Regions from separate parts of the Streptomyces sp. NPDC029122 genome, predicted to be linked through region 1. Evidence: riboswitches for the same ligand, from Rfam matches in the RefSeq annotation. Region 1 holds a riboswitch; each other region holds the start of a gene.
The links. A riboswitch is a leader RNA that binds a small molecule or an ion and turns the genes downstream of it on or off. The one in region 1 is predicted to bind cyclic di-AMP.
Positions count from the first base shown of each region.

Region 2: linked by a shared signal. The riboswitch ahead of ACZ4WZ_RS12780 (transglycosylase family protein) and the one ahead of ACZ4WZ_RS22465 (M23 family metallopeptidase) in region 1 are both predicted to bind cyclic di-AMP.
Region 3: linked by a shared signal. The riboswitch ahead of ACZ4WZ_RS08245 (M23 family metallopeptidase) and the one ahead of ACZ4WZ_RS22465 (M23 family metallopeptidase) in region 1 are both predicted to bind cyclic di-AMP.

Region 1 covers NZ_JBVHWK010000020.1:22,671-27,292, reverse strand. Annotated here, with positions in the region: gene ACZ4WZ_RS22475 (M16 family metallopeptidase) at 1-507, shown strand, start outside; gene ACZ4WZ_RS22470 (M16 family metallopeptidase) at 528-1,895, shown strand; cyclic di-AMP (ydaO/yuaA leader) riboswitch at 2,114-2,273, shown strand; gene ACZ4WZ_RS22465 (M23 family metallopeptidase) at 2,286-3,095, shown strand; gene ACZ4WZ_RS22460 (GntR family transcriptional regulator) at 3,320-3,985, shown strand; gene ACZ4WZ_RS22455 (HPr family phosphocarrier protein) at 4,236-4,517, opposite strand.
Region 2 covers NZ_JBVHWK010000008.1:149,796-154,417, reverse strand. Annotated here, with positions in the region: gene eno (phosphopyruvate hydratase) at 1-411, opposite strand, end outside; gene ACZ4WZ_RS12780 (transglycosylase family protein) at 726-1,460, opposite strand; cyclic di-AMP (ydaO/yuaA leader) riboswitch at 1,463-1,634, opposite strand; gene ACZ4WZ_RS12775 (LysM peptidoglycan-binding domain-containing protein) at 1,909-2,967, opposite strand; gene ACZ4WZ_RS12770 (cytochrome P450 family protein) at 3,083-4,375, opposite strand; gene ACZ4WZ_RS12765 (globin domain-containing protein) at 4,498-4,622, shown strand, end outside.
Region 3 covers NZ_JBVHWK010000005.1:19,828-24,449, forward strand. Annotated here, with positions in the region: gene ACZ4WZ_RS08240 (SGNH/GDSL hydrolase family protein) at 1-690, opposite strand, end outside; gene ACZ4WZ_RS08245 (M23 family metallopeptidase) at 854-1,861, opposite strand; cyclic di-AMP (ydaO/yuaA leader) riboswitch at 1,866-2,028, opposite strand; gene ACZ4WZ_RS08250 (tyrosine-protein phosphatase) at 2,347-3,165, shown strand; gene ACZ4WZ_RS08255 (aspartate aminotransferase family protein) at 3,245-4,622, opposite strand, start outside.

The DNA.
Region 1 (4,622 bases):
ACCGTGCTGGGCGGCGGCGAGTCCTCCCGCCTGCACAACCGCCTGGTACGCCGCGACCAGACGGCCGTGGCGGCCGGCTTCGGCATGCTGCGGCTGGCCGGCGCGCCCTCGCTGGGCTGGCTGGACGTCAAGACCTCCAGCGGCGTCGAGGTGCCCGCCATCGAGGCGGCCGTGGACGAGGAGCTCGCGCGGTTCGCCGCCGAGGGCCCGACGGCCGAGGAGATGGAGCGGGCACAGGCGCAGCTGGAGCGCGAGTGGCTGGACCGGCTGAGCACGGTGGCCGGACGGGCCGACGAACTGTGCCGCTTCGCGGTGCTGTTCGGCGACCCGCAGCTGGCCCTGACCGCCGTCCAGCGGGTGCTGGACGTCACCGCCGAGGAGGTGCAGGCCGTGGCCGCGGCCCGACTGCGCCCCGACAACCGCGCGGTACTGGTCTACGAGCCGCTGGCCGGCGCCGAGGCCCACGAGACCGAGCAGCACGACGAGAACGAGGGGGCGGAGCAGTGAGCGACACCGCAGCCGTCACGATGACCTTCCACCCGCGGCCGCAGGCCGGCGAGGCGAAGCCGTGGGCCTTCCCGGCCCCCGAGCGTTCCACGCTCCCCAACGGCCTGACCTTGCTGCGCTGCCACCGCCCCGGCCAGCAGGTGGTGGCGGTCGAGGTCAACCTCGCGGCCCCGCTGGACGCCGAGCCCGAGGGGCTCGACGGGGTGGCCACGATCATGGCCCGCGCCCTGTCGGAGGGCACCGACAAGCACTCCGCCGAGGAGTTCGCCGCCGAGCTGGAGCGCTGCGGCGCCACGCTCGACGCCCACGCCGACCACCCCGGCGTGCGGGTCTCCCTGGAGGTCCCGGCCTCCCGGCTGCCCAAGGCGCTCGCACTGCTCGCCGAGGCCCTGAGCGCGCCCGCCTTCGCCGACAGCGAGGTCGACCGCCTGGTGCGCAACCGGCTCGACGAGATCCCGCACGAGCTGGCCAACCCGCAGCGCCGCGCCGCCAAGGAACTCTCCAAGGAGCTGTTCCCCGCGACGCTGCGCATGTCCCGTCCGCGCCAGGGCACCGAGGAGACGGTCGCGCGGATCGACGCCGGCGCCGTACGCGCCTTCTACGAGGCGCACGTACGCCCCTCCACCACCACCGCGGTGGTGGTCGGCGACCTGACCGGCATCGACCTGGACGCCCTGCTGGCGGACACCCTGGGCACGTGGACGGGCGACACGGCCGCGCCCCGCCCCGTCCCGCCGGTGACGGCCGACGACCGGGGCCGCGTGGTCATCGTGGACCGGCCGGGCGCCGTCCAGACGCAGTTGCTGATCGGCCGGATCGGCCCGGACCGGCACGACATCGTCTGGGCACCGCAGGTGCTCGGCACCTACTGCCTCGGCGGCACCCTCACCTCCCGCCTGGACAAGGTGCTGCGCGAGGAGAAGGGCTACACGTACGGCGTGCGGGCCTTCGGGCAGGTGCTGCGTTCGACCGCCGACGGCAAGGGCGCCTCGATGCTCGCCATCAGCGGTTCGGTGGACACCCCCCACACGGGTCCCGCGCTGGAGGACCTCTGGAAGGTGCTGCGCACCCTCGCGGAGGGCGGACTGACCGACGCCGAGCGGGACGTGGCGGTGCAGAACCTGGTGGGCGTGGCCCCGCTGAAGTTCGAGACGGCCGCCTCGGTCGCCGGCACGCTCGCCGACCAGGTGGAGCAGGAGCTGCCGGACGACTTCCAGTCGCGGCTGTACGCGCGGCTGGTCGAAACCGGTACGGCGGAAGCCACTTCGGCCGTGGTGAGCGCCTTCCCGGTGGACCGCCTCGTCACCATCCTGGTGGGCGACGCCGCGCAGATCGAGGAGCCCGTCCTGGCCCTCGGGATCGGCGAGGTCACCGTCGTCTCCAACTGAGCGGCGCACCGCCTGAGACGGGCCGGCAACCGGCCCCGTTTCCAGGGGGCTTCGGCGGAACATCCGCCGAAGCCCCCTTTGTCCGTTTGGTGGAGTGGCTGCGTGTATGCGGTGTGGCGTACGCAACAAAAGCGCTCGTCTGTTTGGCGATTGACTGACGATCCGCCTAGCGTCGGCCGTGCTGTTCGTCAGTTCGTACCCGCCGCACCCGCGGCACCGGACAGCGATCGCCGAGTCCCCGTCAGGCGCGAGCCTGGGGAGCCGGGGACCCACATGCGTCCCTGGGGTGAATCGGACCCCCTCGCAAGAGGAGGCCCGTAGGAGACCTTCCTGCTCCGAACCCGTCAGCTAACCCGGTAGGCGAGAGGGAAGGAAAGGATCACCCCCTTCATGGCGTTTGGCAGTCGTGCCGCCGGTTCTGGTAAGCACCGTGGTTCCAGCCGTCTGAGCCGCAAGACCGCCGGCTACGCCGGCATCGCCGCCCTCGCCACCACGGGCGTGGTCGGCACCCTGGCCGCTCCGGCCTTCGCGGCGGACAACAGCAGCGCTCCGTCCATGGAGGACACCGGTCAGAACGCGATCGTCGTCGCCGACGGTCTGCAGGACGACATCGAGGTCCAGGCCGAGTCCCAGCAGCGCGCCGCCGAGGCCGTCGCCGCCCAGGCGCAGGCCGAGGCCGAGGCGAAGCAGCGGGCCGCCGAGGCCAAGCGCGCCGCCGAGGCCGCCGAGGCCAAGGCCAAGGCCGAGCGTGAGGCCGCCGAGGCCAAGGCCAAGGAGGAGGAGCGCAAGCGCTCCAACGCCTTCGTGGCCCCGGTCAGCGCCTCCGTCACCACCCAGTACGGCGCGGGCGGCGGCATGTGGTCCTCCGGCAGCCACACGGGCATCGACTTCGCCGTCGCCCAGGGCACCTCCGTGCACGCCGTTGGCGCGGGCACCGTCGTCGAGGCCGGCTGGGGTGGCGCGTACGGCAACAACGTCGTCATCCGCCACAACGACGGCACCTACACCCAGTACGGGCACATGTCCTCGCTGAACGTCTCCGTCGGCGAGCAGGTCGGCGCCGGCACGGTCATCGGCCTGTCGGGCAACACGGGCAACTCCAGCGGCGCGCACCTGCACTTCGAGGCCCGCACGGGCGCCTCGTACGGCTCGGACATCAACCCGCTGACGTACCTGCGCAACCGCGGCGTCGGCATCTGACCCGCAGCGCGCTTCACCGAAGAAGGCCCCGGCTCACCGAGCCGGGGCCTTCTTCGTCGTGCCTTCTTCCGCCGCGTGTCCGCCGCTGTCGCCGTCGCCTTCGCGCCACCGGCCGGCCGTCGATTGTTCCGGATTTCCGGGCCCGCTCGGAAATTATCGCGTGTTGCAATAGAGTCGCAGCACGGCCACGATAAACCGAACCGAAACCCAGCGGAGGTCCGGCCTTGCGTATTCCGGCGCACGCGGTGTGCACAGCGATTCGCGACGATATCGTCTCCGGATTCTTCGGGCCGGGCGGCCGGCTCACCGAGGAGGTGCTCGCCCGCCGCTACGGGGTCTCGCGCGTCCCGGTCCGCGAGGCGCTGCGCACCCTGGAGTCCGAGGGCTTCGTCACCACCCGGCGGCACGCGGGGGCCTGCGTGGCCGAGCCGACCGAGCAGGAGGCCGCCGACCTGCTGGAGCTGCGGATGCTGCTGGAGCCGCTCGCCGCCTCCCGGGCCGCCCGCCGGCGCACCGACGGCCACCTGAAGGTGCTCCGCGGACTGGTCAGGCTGGGCCGGGAGCGGGCCGGCCGGGGCCAGGGGGAGGACCTGCGCGCCCTGGGGAGCTGGTTCCACGAGACGCTGGCCCAGGCCTCGGGCAGCCCGGGGCTGATCGCCCTGCTGACGCAGACCCGGCACAAGATCGCCTGGATGTACGTGGTGGAGGCCCCCGCACAGCCCGTGGAGTGCTGGGCGGAGCACGGCGCGATCGTGGACGCGGTCGCGCGCGGGGACGCGGAGCGGGCCCGGGCCCTGACCGCGCTGCACGCGCAGCGGACGGCCGGGGCGCACCGGCCGAGGGTGAGGAATCCGCAACCTGCCGTAAACACGGCGAGCGCTCCGCATTAACACGTCCCGTATACAACGGAGGGATATCCGTGCGGTGCCGGTTTTCCTCGGATTTCCCGACCGGTATTACGTGCCGTGCTCCGGTTCCCTTGCATGGAATTCGGAATTGCCCGGAGGTGCGAGAGGGCCTTGCCCTTCCGTCGCCCGTCGCCCGTCGTCCGGTCTCCCGGGCGGCCGGAAAACGCGGAAGCCGCGGTCCCCGAGGTGGTGGGCGGGGACCGCGGCTTCCGGCGTACCGGACCCGAAGGGGTCAGACGGTCTCGGGAAGCTCCTCGAGGCCCTCGGCGACCAGCTTCGCGAGGCGGTCGAGCGCGACGTCGGCACCCTCGGCGTCGGAAGCCAGGACGATCTCCTCGCCGCCCTGGGCGCCCAGGCCCAGGACCGCCAGCATCGACGCGGCGTTGACGGGGTCGCCGCCGGCCTTCGCGATGGTCACCGGGACGCCGGAGGCGGTCGTCGCCCGGACGAAGATCGAGGCGGGACGAGCGTGCAGGCCCTCGGCCCAACCGACGTTGACGCGGCGCTCTGCCATGGTGATGCCCTTCAGGTTCTTGCGGTTGTCTAGACCAGTCTCTCACGCCGTCCGGAATGCTCGGGCCCGCCCTCCGGCCCGGATCCACCGCCGTTCGACCCTCCC
Region 2 (4,622 bases), on a different contig from region 1:
GCCGAGGTAGCGGAACAGCGGCAGGTCCGAGGCCTCGGACGCGGCGTGCGCGACGGCCAGGGAGACGCCGAGGATGGCGTTGGCGCCGAGCGAGCCCTTGTTGTCGGTGGCGTCGAGGTCGAACATGGCCTGGTCGATCAGGCGCTGCTCGGTGGCGTCGTAGCCGACGAGCTCCGGGCCGATCTGCTCGATGACGGCGAGGACGGCCTTCTCCACGCCCTTGCCCATGTAACGGTTGGGGTCACCGTCACGGAGCTCGATGGCCTCGAAGGCACCGGTGGAGGCGCCGGACGGAACGGCAGCACGGCCGGTGCTGCCGTCGTCGAGGCCCACCTCGACCTCGACCGTGGGGTTGCCTCGGGAGTCCAGGATTTCCCGGGCTACGACGACGTCGATGGACGGCACGAGCATCTCCTTCTGGGATGTGACGCTGGGTGTGCGGTGGCGTGGGGCCGTGGGACGGCCCTGCCGACTAGAGCCTAACCGGCTCGGGGCAGTGGGCTGCCCGACCGCCCGGGTCCTGGGACGAAAAAGGTGCCGAATGCCCGCCTTCCGGGACATAGGGCCCGTGTTCCTGTGCGTTCCGCGGCGGGCCGGGCATCGGAAGCCGGAGGTCCGGTTCCGCTATGCGGGTACCGGCGCACGACATGCCGCCGCCCGGCGCGTGGGGGATACGCGCCGGGCGGTGGGGATGCTGCGGGGTGCCGCGAGTGTTACGCGGACGTTCAGGCGAGCTTCAGCTTCTGGCCCGGGAAGATCAGGTCGGCGTCGGACACGGTGTCCTTGTTGAGCTCGAAGAGCTTCTCCCAGCCGCCCTTGACCTTGTTGGCCTCGGCGATGGTGCCCAGGGTGTCGCCCTCCTTGACCACGTAGGTGCCGTTGCCCGTCTTCGGGGCCTCGGTCTTCGGGGTCGACGGCTTGGCCGGGGTCCAGTTGCCCGAGCCGGAGCCGGAGCCCTTGGTCTCGGTGTCGGCCTTCGGCGTGGACGGCTTCGCCGGGGCGGGCTTGGCCGGGGCCGGCTTGGCCGGGGCGGGCTTGGTGGCGGGCTTCGGCTTGGCCGGGGTGGCCGTGCCGCCGCCGGTGTACGCGGAGTTGGACAGGCCGACGCCGCAGTGCGGCCAGGCGCCCTTGCCCTGGCCCTTGAGGACCTTCTCGGCGATGGCTATCTGCTGGGCCTTGCTGGCCTGGTTGGCCTGCGAGGCGTAGGCCTTGCCGCCGTACGCCGCCCAGGTGGAGGCCGAGAACTGCAGACCGCCGTAGTAGCCGTTGCCGGTGTTGATGGACCAGTTGCCGCCGGACTCGCAGGCGGCGACCTTGTCCCACTCGGACGCCGTGGCGGCGCTGGCGGTGCCCGCGGCCATCAGCGGGGCCGCGACGGCGACACCGGCGACACCGGCGAGCGTGACGATGCGGACGGCCTTGGAGCCGCGGCGGTGCTTGCCCTTGCCGGAAAGCAGCATGGATTTCTCCTCACCGACGCCTTCGAGGTGAGCTGTCGGGTTCGGGCGGATGAGTTGCCCGGTCACGCGGCGCGGCGCGTGTCTTCACCCCTAGCCGGTACGCGGCCGTCTCTCAACGGCCTCTCCCGGCGCCTACCTTGGTTCCCCCGCTCCTGCCTTCGGCGCTTGCGCGACGACTGTTCCCTCCGTCCGCCGGCAGGATTCGGCGATGCGGTCGAAGGAGCCCGCGGTGGCGAGCGATTCAGAAGGTAGACAGGTCTCTCCCCGATGTTCAACGTGTGATTTTGGGGAGAAACCGGCCTACTTGCGTTCCTCAAAGGCGCGTTTGCGCAGGTCGGAGCGGGGTTTGCGGAAGTTCCGGAACGAGACACGCCAGTTGACCGGAAGAGATGCATGTCTCATTTACCGATAACGGACATTCAAGTCTTATTGGATGCCCGAACTGCCCCTATTCCTTGGTTAGATCCAGGTTCTGGCCCGGCTTGATGAGGTCCGCGTCCCCGCCGATGACCTGCTCGTTGGCCTTGTAGAGCTCGTTCCAGCCCCCCTTGACCCCCTTGGCGTCCGCGATGGCCGCGAGGCTGTCGCCCGGCTTCACGGTGTACGTGGGATCGGTGGCGGCGGCTGACGCCGCGCCAGGCGCCGCCGGCAGCTCGACGGCGGCCGGGCCGCGGTGCTTGCCCCCGCCGTCGCCCGCCTCGGCGGACGGGGTGGCCGACGGGGTGCCGGACGGGGTGCCCGACGGGGTGCCCGGGACGGCCGGGGCGGTCGGCGTGAGGCCCGGGACGGCCGGGGCCGTCGGGTCGGCCGGGGAGGTCGGGGTGCCGGGCGCGGTCGGGGAGACCGGGGCGACGGGGGTGCCGGGGGCGGTCGGGGAGACCGGGGGCGTGGTGGGCTGCACGGTGAAGTCCGGCTCCGGCATGACGGGCAGTCCGCTGGAGGGGCCGAGCGGGTAGTCCGGCAGCACGCTCGGGCCGGTGGACGGGCTGTTCGGCGCCGGGGTCGGCGCCCCGAAGTCGGTGGAGGGCTTGCCCTTGCCGGTGACCGGCACCGATTCGTCCGGCCGGGCCGGGGTGGGCGCGACGGGCCCCGGGTTCTTGTTGTCGCCCGGGTCCACCTCGGGCTTCGGCCCCTGCTGGGTCAGCCCGGCCGAGGCGGAGCACAGCGGCCACGCCTGGGGGCCCTGGGAGGCCAGCACCCGCTCGGCGACCGCGATCTGCTGGGAGCGGCTGGCGAGGTCCGGGCGCTCCGCGTACGCGAGTCCGCCCGCGTTCTTCCACTGCTCCAGCGTGAACTGCAGGCCGCCGTAGGCGCCGCTGCCGGAGTTCGCGCTCCAGGTGCCGCCGCTCTCGCAGTCGGCGACCTTGTCCCACGTGGCGGTGTCGGCCGCGCTCGCGCCGGTGGCGGCGAGCAGCGGCATGGCCAGCGCGGAGCCGGTGACTCCTGCGGTGACGACGATCGCGGGTACCTGGCGGGGGCGTCTGTGGCGGCCGTTCCCGGGAAGCATGAGACTGCACCTTTCGTATAACGGCGGGGTAACGGCAGAACCTAGCCGCCTTCGAACGGATGTCACAAGTTCGGGAGTGGACTGACTTCCGGTCAGTTCCGCTTCGCGCGCGCCCTCAGGCGTTCGGGACTGTGAAGCGGACCGGGAGGGTGCGCAGGCCACGCATGATGAGTCCGCCGCGCCAGCGCAGGTCCGTGGGGGGAACGGCGAGTTCCAGATCCGGCAGACGCTTCAGCAAAGTTCCGAGGGCCGTCTGGCCTTCGAGGCGGGCGAGCGGAGCGCCGAGGCAGTAGTGGATCCCGTGGCCGTATCCGAGGTGCTGATTGTCACTCCGGGAGAGGTCGAGGGTGTCCGGGACGGCGAACCGCTCCGGATCGCGGTCGGCCGCCGCGAGGACCACGAGCACGGGGTCCCCGGCCGCGATGTCCTGGCCGCCGAGGGTCAGCGACCCGGTGGCGAACCGCCAGGTGGCGAGCTCCACCGGGCCGTCGTAGCGCAGCAGTTCCTCGACCCCGGTCTCCAGCAGCGCGCTCTCCCCGGCCGCGAGGGAGGCCTGGAGGCGCTCGCGCTGGTCCGGGTTCATGAAGAGGGAGTGGATCCCGTTGCCGATGAGGTTCACGGTCGTCTCGAAGCCCGCGAAGAGCAGGATGAAGGCCATCGCCGTGGCCTCGGCCTCCGTCAGATGGTCTCCGTGGTCACTTGCCCGGATCAGATCTGAGATGAGGTCATTGCCCAGATCGTCCCGCTTGCGGTGGATGAGTTCCCCGAGATAGGTGCGCATCCGCTTCACGGAGCGGGCCACCCCGCCGCGCGGTCCGCCCCCGTGCCGGATCATCATCCCGGCCCAGTCCCGGAAGTCGTCCTGGTCCTCGCGCGGTACGCCGAGCATCTCGCAGATGGCGTAGATGGGGAGGGGGAAGGCGAACTCGTGGATGAGGTCCGCCTCCCCCTTCCCCTCGGTCCGCGCCCTCGCCACGATCTGGTCGATGAGGTGGTCGGTCAGCTCCTGCACGCGCGGGGTGAACTCGGCCACGCGGCGCGGGGTGAACGCCTTCGACACCAGCCGCCGCAGCCGGGTGTGGTCCGGCGGGTCGATGTTCAGCAGGTGCGTCATCAGCTCCGCCTTGCGCTCACCCGGGATCCCGGTCTTGCCCTTGGCGTGCGCCGGCTCCGCGTGGTGCGCCGGGTTCTTGCTCAGCCGCTGGTCGGCGAGGGCCTGGCGGGCGTCCGCGTACCGGGTGACCAGCCAGGCCTCCACCCCGCTGGGGAGCCTGGTGCGGTGCACCGGGGAGTGCTCGCGCAGCCAGGCGTAGGCGGGGTAGGGGTCGGTCGCGAACTCCCAGTCGAAGAGCGTCGGCCCCTGGGGGCGGGACGGGTCGGACGGGGCGGCGGGGGTCTGCTCGTGCACCCGTCGACCGTATCCCGGCCCACCGCCGGCCATCCCATATGACCGCTTCGTCGCGGCTGTCCGCAGATCGGAGATCACTTGACGCCGGGTTCCGCGGCGCTCCTACTGTCGGTCCTGTGGACGTGAGGATCTTGAAAAGCAGTTTCGCGGTGGTGGAGAGACGGGCCGAACACGCGGTCAAGTACTTCTACTCCCACCTCTTCTGGCACAACCCCGGGCTCCGCGAACTCTTCCCGGACTCCTCCGA
Region 3 (4,622 bases), on a different contig from region 1:
CGCCCACTGGATGTTGTCCCGGGTCACGTCCACCGAACCGCGCGGCGGGACGGGCGGCCAGGGCTGGTCCGGGTCGGTCGGCACCTCGTAGCCGAGGACCTGCGCGGCACGCAGCGCGACGCGGGTGTGCCCCTCGGGCGAGAGGTGGAGCCGGTCGCCGTCCCAGGCCCGCCGGTCCTGTACGGACTTCAGGGACCAGAGGTCGAGCACGGGGCAGCCGTACCGGTCGGCGATGGCGCGGACGTGCGCGCTGTACGTCGCGACCTTGCCGCGCAGGTGCTTGAGGACCGGCACGCCCCGGGTGTCGAAGCCGGTCGTCACCATCACCAGGCCGACGGAACTCGTGAGGTCGGCCACGGCCGCCTCGAACCGTTCCGCGACGTCGTCCGGGTCGCTGCCGGGGCGGATGATGTCGTTGCCGCCCGCGCAGAAGCTGACGAGGTCCGGTGCGAGTTCCTTGGCCCTGGGGACCTGGTCGGCCACGATCTGGTCGAGGAGCTTGCCCCGCACGGCCAGATTCGCGTAGCGGAAGTCGTGCTCGTCGCGCTGATCGGCCAGGAGCACGGCGAGCCGGTCCGCCCAGCCGAGATAAGAATCCCCGGGTCCCGGGTCCCCCACGCCCTCGGTGAAGCTGTCCCCGATCGCCGCGTACGAGCCGATGGTCTTCAGTGTCGTCTTCGTCGCTGCCACGGAAAGACATCCTTCACCTTGGCAACCAACCTACGCCAACGTAATGAGGGGTTGACGGGCCGTGATCTATACCACGCAGGGGATAAGGAATAAGTACACGTGGGGCCGGGACCCCCCTCGGGTCCCGGCTCCACGCGGGTCACCGTGCCGACGGCGGGTGCCGTCAGATGCTCACGCCCTTGGAGCGGAGGTAGGCGAGCGGGCTGACGTCCGAGCCGTAGGACGGGCCCGTGCGGATCTCGAAGTGGAGGTGCGGGCCGGTCACGTTGCCGGTCGCGCCGGAGAGGCCGATGGCCTGGCCGCCGGTGACGCTCTGGCCCGCCGAGACGGACAGCGAGGAGAGGTGGGCGTACTGGGAGTACTTGCCGTCGGCGTGCTTGATGACGACCTCGTTGCCGTACGCGCCGCCCCAGCCTGCGGAAACGACGGTGCCCGCGCCGACGGCCTTCACGGTGGTGCCGGTGCGCGCGATGAAGTCGACGCCGGTGTGGTAGCCGGAGGACCACATGGCTCCGCTCGCCCGGTACTGGGTGGAGACACCCCCGGCGACGGGGGCGGTGAACCCGGAGGCGGTGGCGGGCGCGGAGGCCTTCTCGCTCTTGGCCGCGGCGCCGGAGCCCTGGGCGGCCGTGCCGCCGGAGGGGCGGGCCGCCGTGCCGCCGGAGCCCTTGGCCGTGCCCTGCGCGGTGCCCTTCGGGGACGAGCTCCCGCCGGTCTTGCCCTTGGAGCCGGCCGGAGCATCGCTCGAGGATCCCTCGGCCGGGGCCGCAGGGGCCTTCGGGGCGGGGGCCGCGGCCCGGCCGCCGCCGAGGGTCAGCTTCAGGCCCGGGTGGATGAGGGACGGGTCGGCGCCGACGGCCTCGCGGTTGTCGGCGTACAGGCGCTCCCAGCCGCCGTCCAGCCGGCGCTCGGCGGCGATCTTGGAGAGGTAGTCGCCGGGCACGACCGTGTAGACGGTGGGTGCGGCGGCGGGGGCCTGCGACGGCAGGGCTTCGGGGGCCTGCGCGCTCTGCGCGGGCGCGGCCTCGGCCGGGGCGGCTCCCGGGGCGGCGTGGGCGCCGACGGCACCCATCAGCGGGAGCGCGAGGGCCGCCCCGCCGGTTCCCGCGACGGCGAGACCGCGGGATATGGAACGGGACTTCGGACGGCGGTGCTTACCCTTTGCGGGCATGGCGGATTCCTCTCCGGCGCCTGCGAGGTGAGCTGTCGGGTTCGGACTGGAGATGTCCGGCCGTACGTGCGGAGCACGGGTTCGGCTTCACCCCAAGCTGCGCCGGAAACGCTCCGGAACAGCGGCCTACCTGGTTCCCCCGCTCCTGCCGCGCGCGATGGTCGGGTGCGGTTCCCGGGCGGCGGCAGGATTAGGCGGTCCACCCGGATCGATCGCGAAGGTAATCGAGCGGGGCACCGGGCAACAAGCCGTGAATTACCTGACGCAATCGCAGATATGAAGGATCAATGGAATTCCGGTCACCCTGCGTCCATTCCGCACCATCAACAACCCCCTCCACAAGGCAATTCGGTTTTCGTGATCAGGCACGCACGGTCACCGTATGATCTGGCTCACGGGGCCCTGCCCGATCTCGCCTCCACATACGGCAAGTTGCTCCCAACCGGATCAATTCGGACACCACAGGACCACACGGAGGAATACACGTGACTCAGCAGATACCCCAGCCCCTTCCGGCCGGACACCAGCCCGGTGCGGAGCTGTCCGGAGTGCGCAACTTCCGTGATGTGGGCGGGTTGCCGACCACCGACGGACGGAGGGTCAGGCCGGGACGACTGTTTCGAAGCGGACATCTGGCGCATGCCACCGAAACCGATGCAGAGTTCCTCGGATCGCTGGGACTGCACACCGTCTTCGACTTCCGCAACGCAGCCGACCATGCCCTGGAGGGCCCGGACGTCGAACTGCCCGGTGTGCGCAACGTGAACATTCCGCTGACGGACCCCGCCGACGGCCGCGAGTTCTGGAAGATGGTCCGCGACGGCGAGCTCGACCAGCTCCGCGGACTCCTGGGCGAGGGCAGAGCGGCCGCCCGCATGAGGGACTCGTACCGCACGATCATCCACACGCGCACCGCCGAACAGAGCCGCGTCGTGCACGCGCTCGCGCTGGACAGCGTGCCGGCGCTCATGCACTGCGCCGCCGGCAAGGACCGGGCGGGGCTGTCGGTCGCGGTGACCCTGCTCGCCCTGGGCGTGGAGCGCGAGGCGATCGTGGCGGACTACCTGGAGTCCAGTGCCCCGCACAACCGCTACCGGGTGCGCCGGGGCGGCGACGCGCCCGAGGCCCGCTCCCCCGAGGTGATGGAACTGCTGGCGCCCCTGTTCGACGCCCGCGCGGAGTACCTGCTGGAGGCCTTCACGGCCATCGACGAACGGTGGGGCGGCGTCGACCGCTACCTCGCCGAGGGGCTGGCGCTCGCCCCCGAGACCCTGGAGCGGCTGCGGGACCGGCTCCTGGACTGAGCGCAGGAGCCGGACGGGCAGCCGGAGGGGGCGGAAGGCGGCCGGAGGGGGCGCGGACGGACCCCCTCCGGCCGGCGCCTCAGCGGTTGCCGACCGCCTGCTTCATCAGGGTCCTGCCGAAGTCCCACATGAGCCCGCCCCCGCCGTGCGCCTCGTCCATGACCTCCTGGAAGGCACCGACGAACCGCTCCACGTCCGCCTCGTCCACGATGAGCGGCGGGATGAGCTTGATGACCTCCAGGTGGTCCCCGGAGACCTGGGTGAGGATCCGGTGCCTGCGCAGCAGCGGCACCACGACCATCTGGGCGAACAGCCCCTTGCGGGCCGCCTGGAGCACCGCCCAGCGGCTGCGCAGGCCCAGGGAGGAGGGCCTGCCGAACTCGATGCCGATCATCAGCCCGCGTCCGCGCACCTCGTGCAGCAGCTCGTACCGGTCCACGAGCGCCGCGAGGCGTCCGCGCAGCAGGTCGCCCATGGCCCGGGCGTTGGCCACCAGCTCCTCGTCCTCCATGACCGACAGCACCGCCAGCCCGGCCGCCATGGCCTGGGCGTTGGAGCCGAAACTGGCCGAGTGCACCAGCACCCGGTCCATGGACGAGTACACCTTCTGGAAGATCCAGTCCTTGCCCAGGGTCGCGCCGACGGGCACGTAGCCACCGGAGAGGGCCTTGGCCACGCACACCAGGTCCGGTTCCACCCCGGGCTCGTGCTGGTACGCGTAGAAGTCCCCGGTCCGTCCGAGGCCGGTCTGCACCTCGTCGGCGATGAGGAGCGCCTTGTGCCGGTGCAGCAGTTCCTGCGCGGCGAGCAGGAACCCGGGCGGGGCCGCGTGCACTCCCTTGCCCTGGACCGGTTCCACCACGAAGGCGGCCACGTCCCCGCGCGCGAGTTCCCGTTCGAGCGCCGCGAGGTCCCCGAGCGCGATCTTCGTGTCCGGCAGCAGCGGGGCGAATCCTTCTCGGAAGCCCCCTTCGCCGTTGACGGACAGCGAGCCCGTGGTCAGCCCGTGGAAGGCGTGGTCGCAGTAGAGGACCCTGGGCCGTCCGGTGGCGTACCGGGCGAACTTCAGGGCGGTCTCCACCGCCTCCGTGCCGCTGTTGCCGAAGAAGACCCGGTCGAGGTGCGGGCTGTACGACAGCAGCTTCTCGGCCAGCAGCCCGGGCAGCGGCTGGCAGTCGAAGCGGGTCAGGTCGGCGAGCCGGGCGTCCAGGACGTCGTGCAGGGCCTGGCGTACCACCGGGTGGTGACGGCCGAGGCCCATCACCCCGAACCCGGCCAGCATGTCGAGGTAGTCGTTGCCCTCGGCGTCCCAGAAGTGGGCTCCCTCGGCCCGCTCGTAGACCTTGTCGAAGCCGATGGTGTGCAGCATGCGGGGCAGCTGGTGGTTGAGGTGGCGGGCGTGCAGCTCGTAGCGCTCCCCGCCGCGCTCGGCCAGCAGCGCGGCGAGGTCGAAGCCC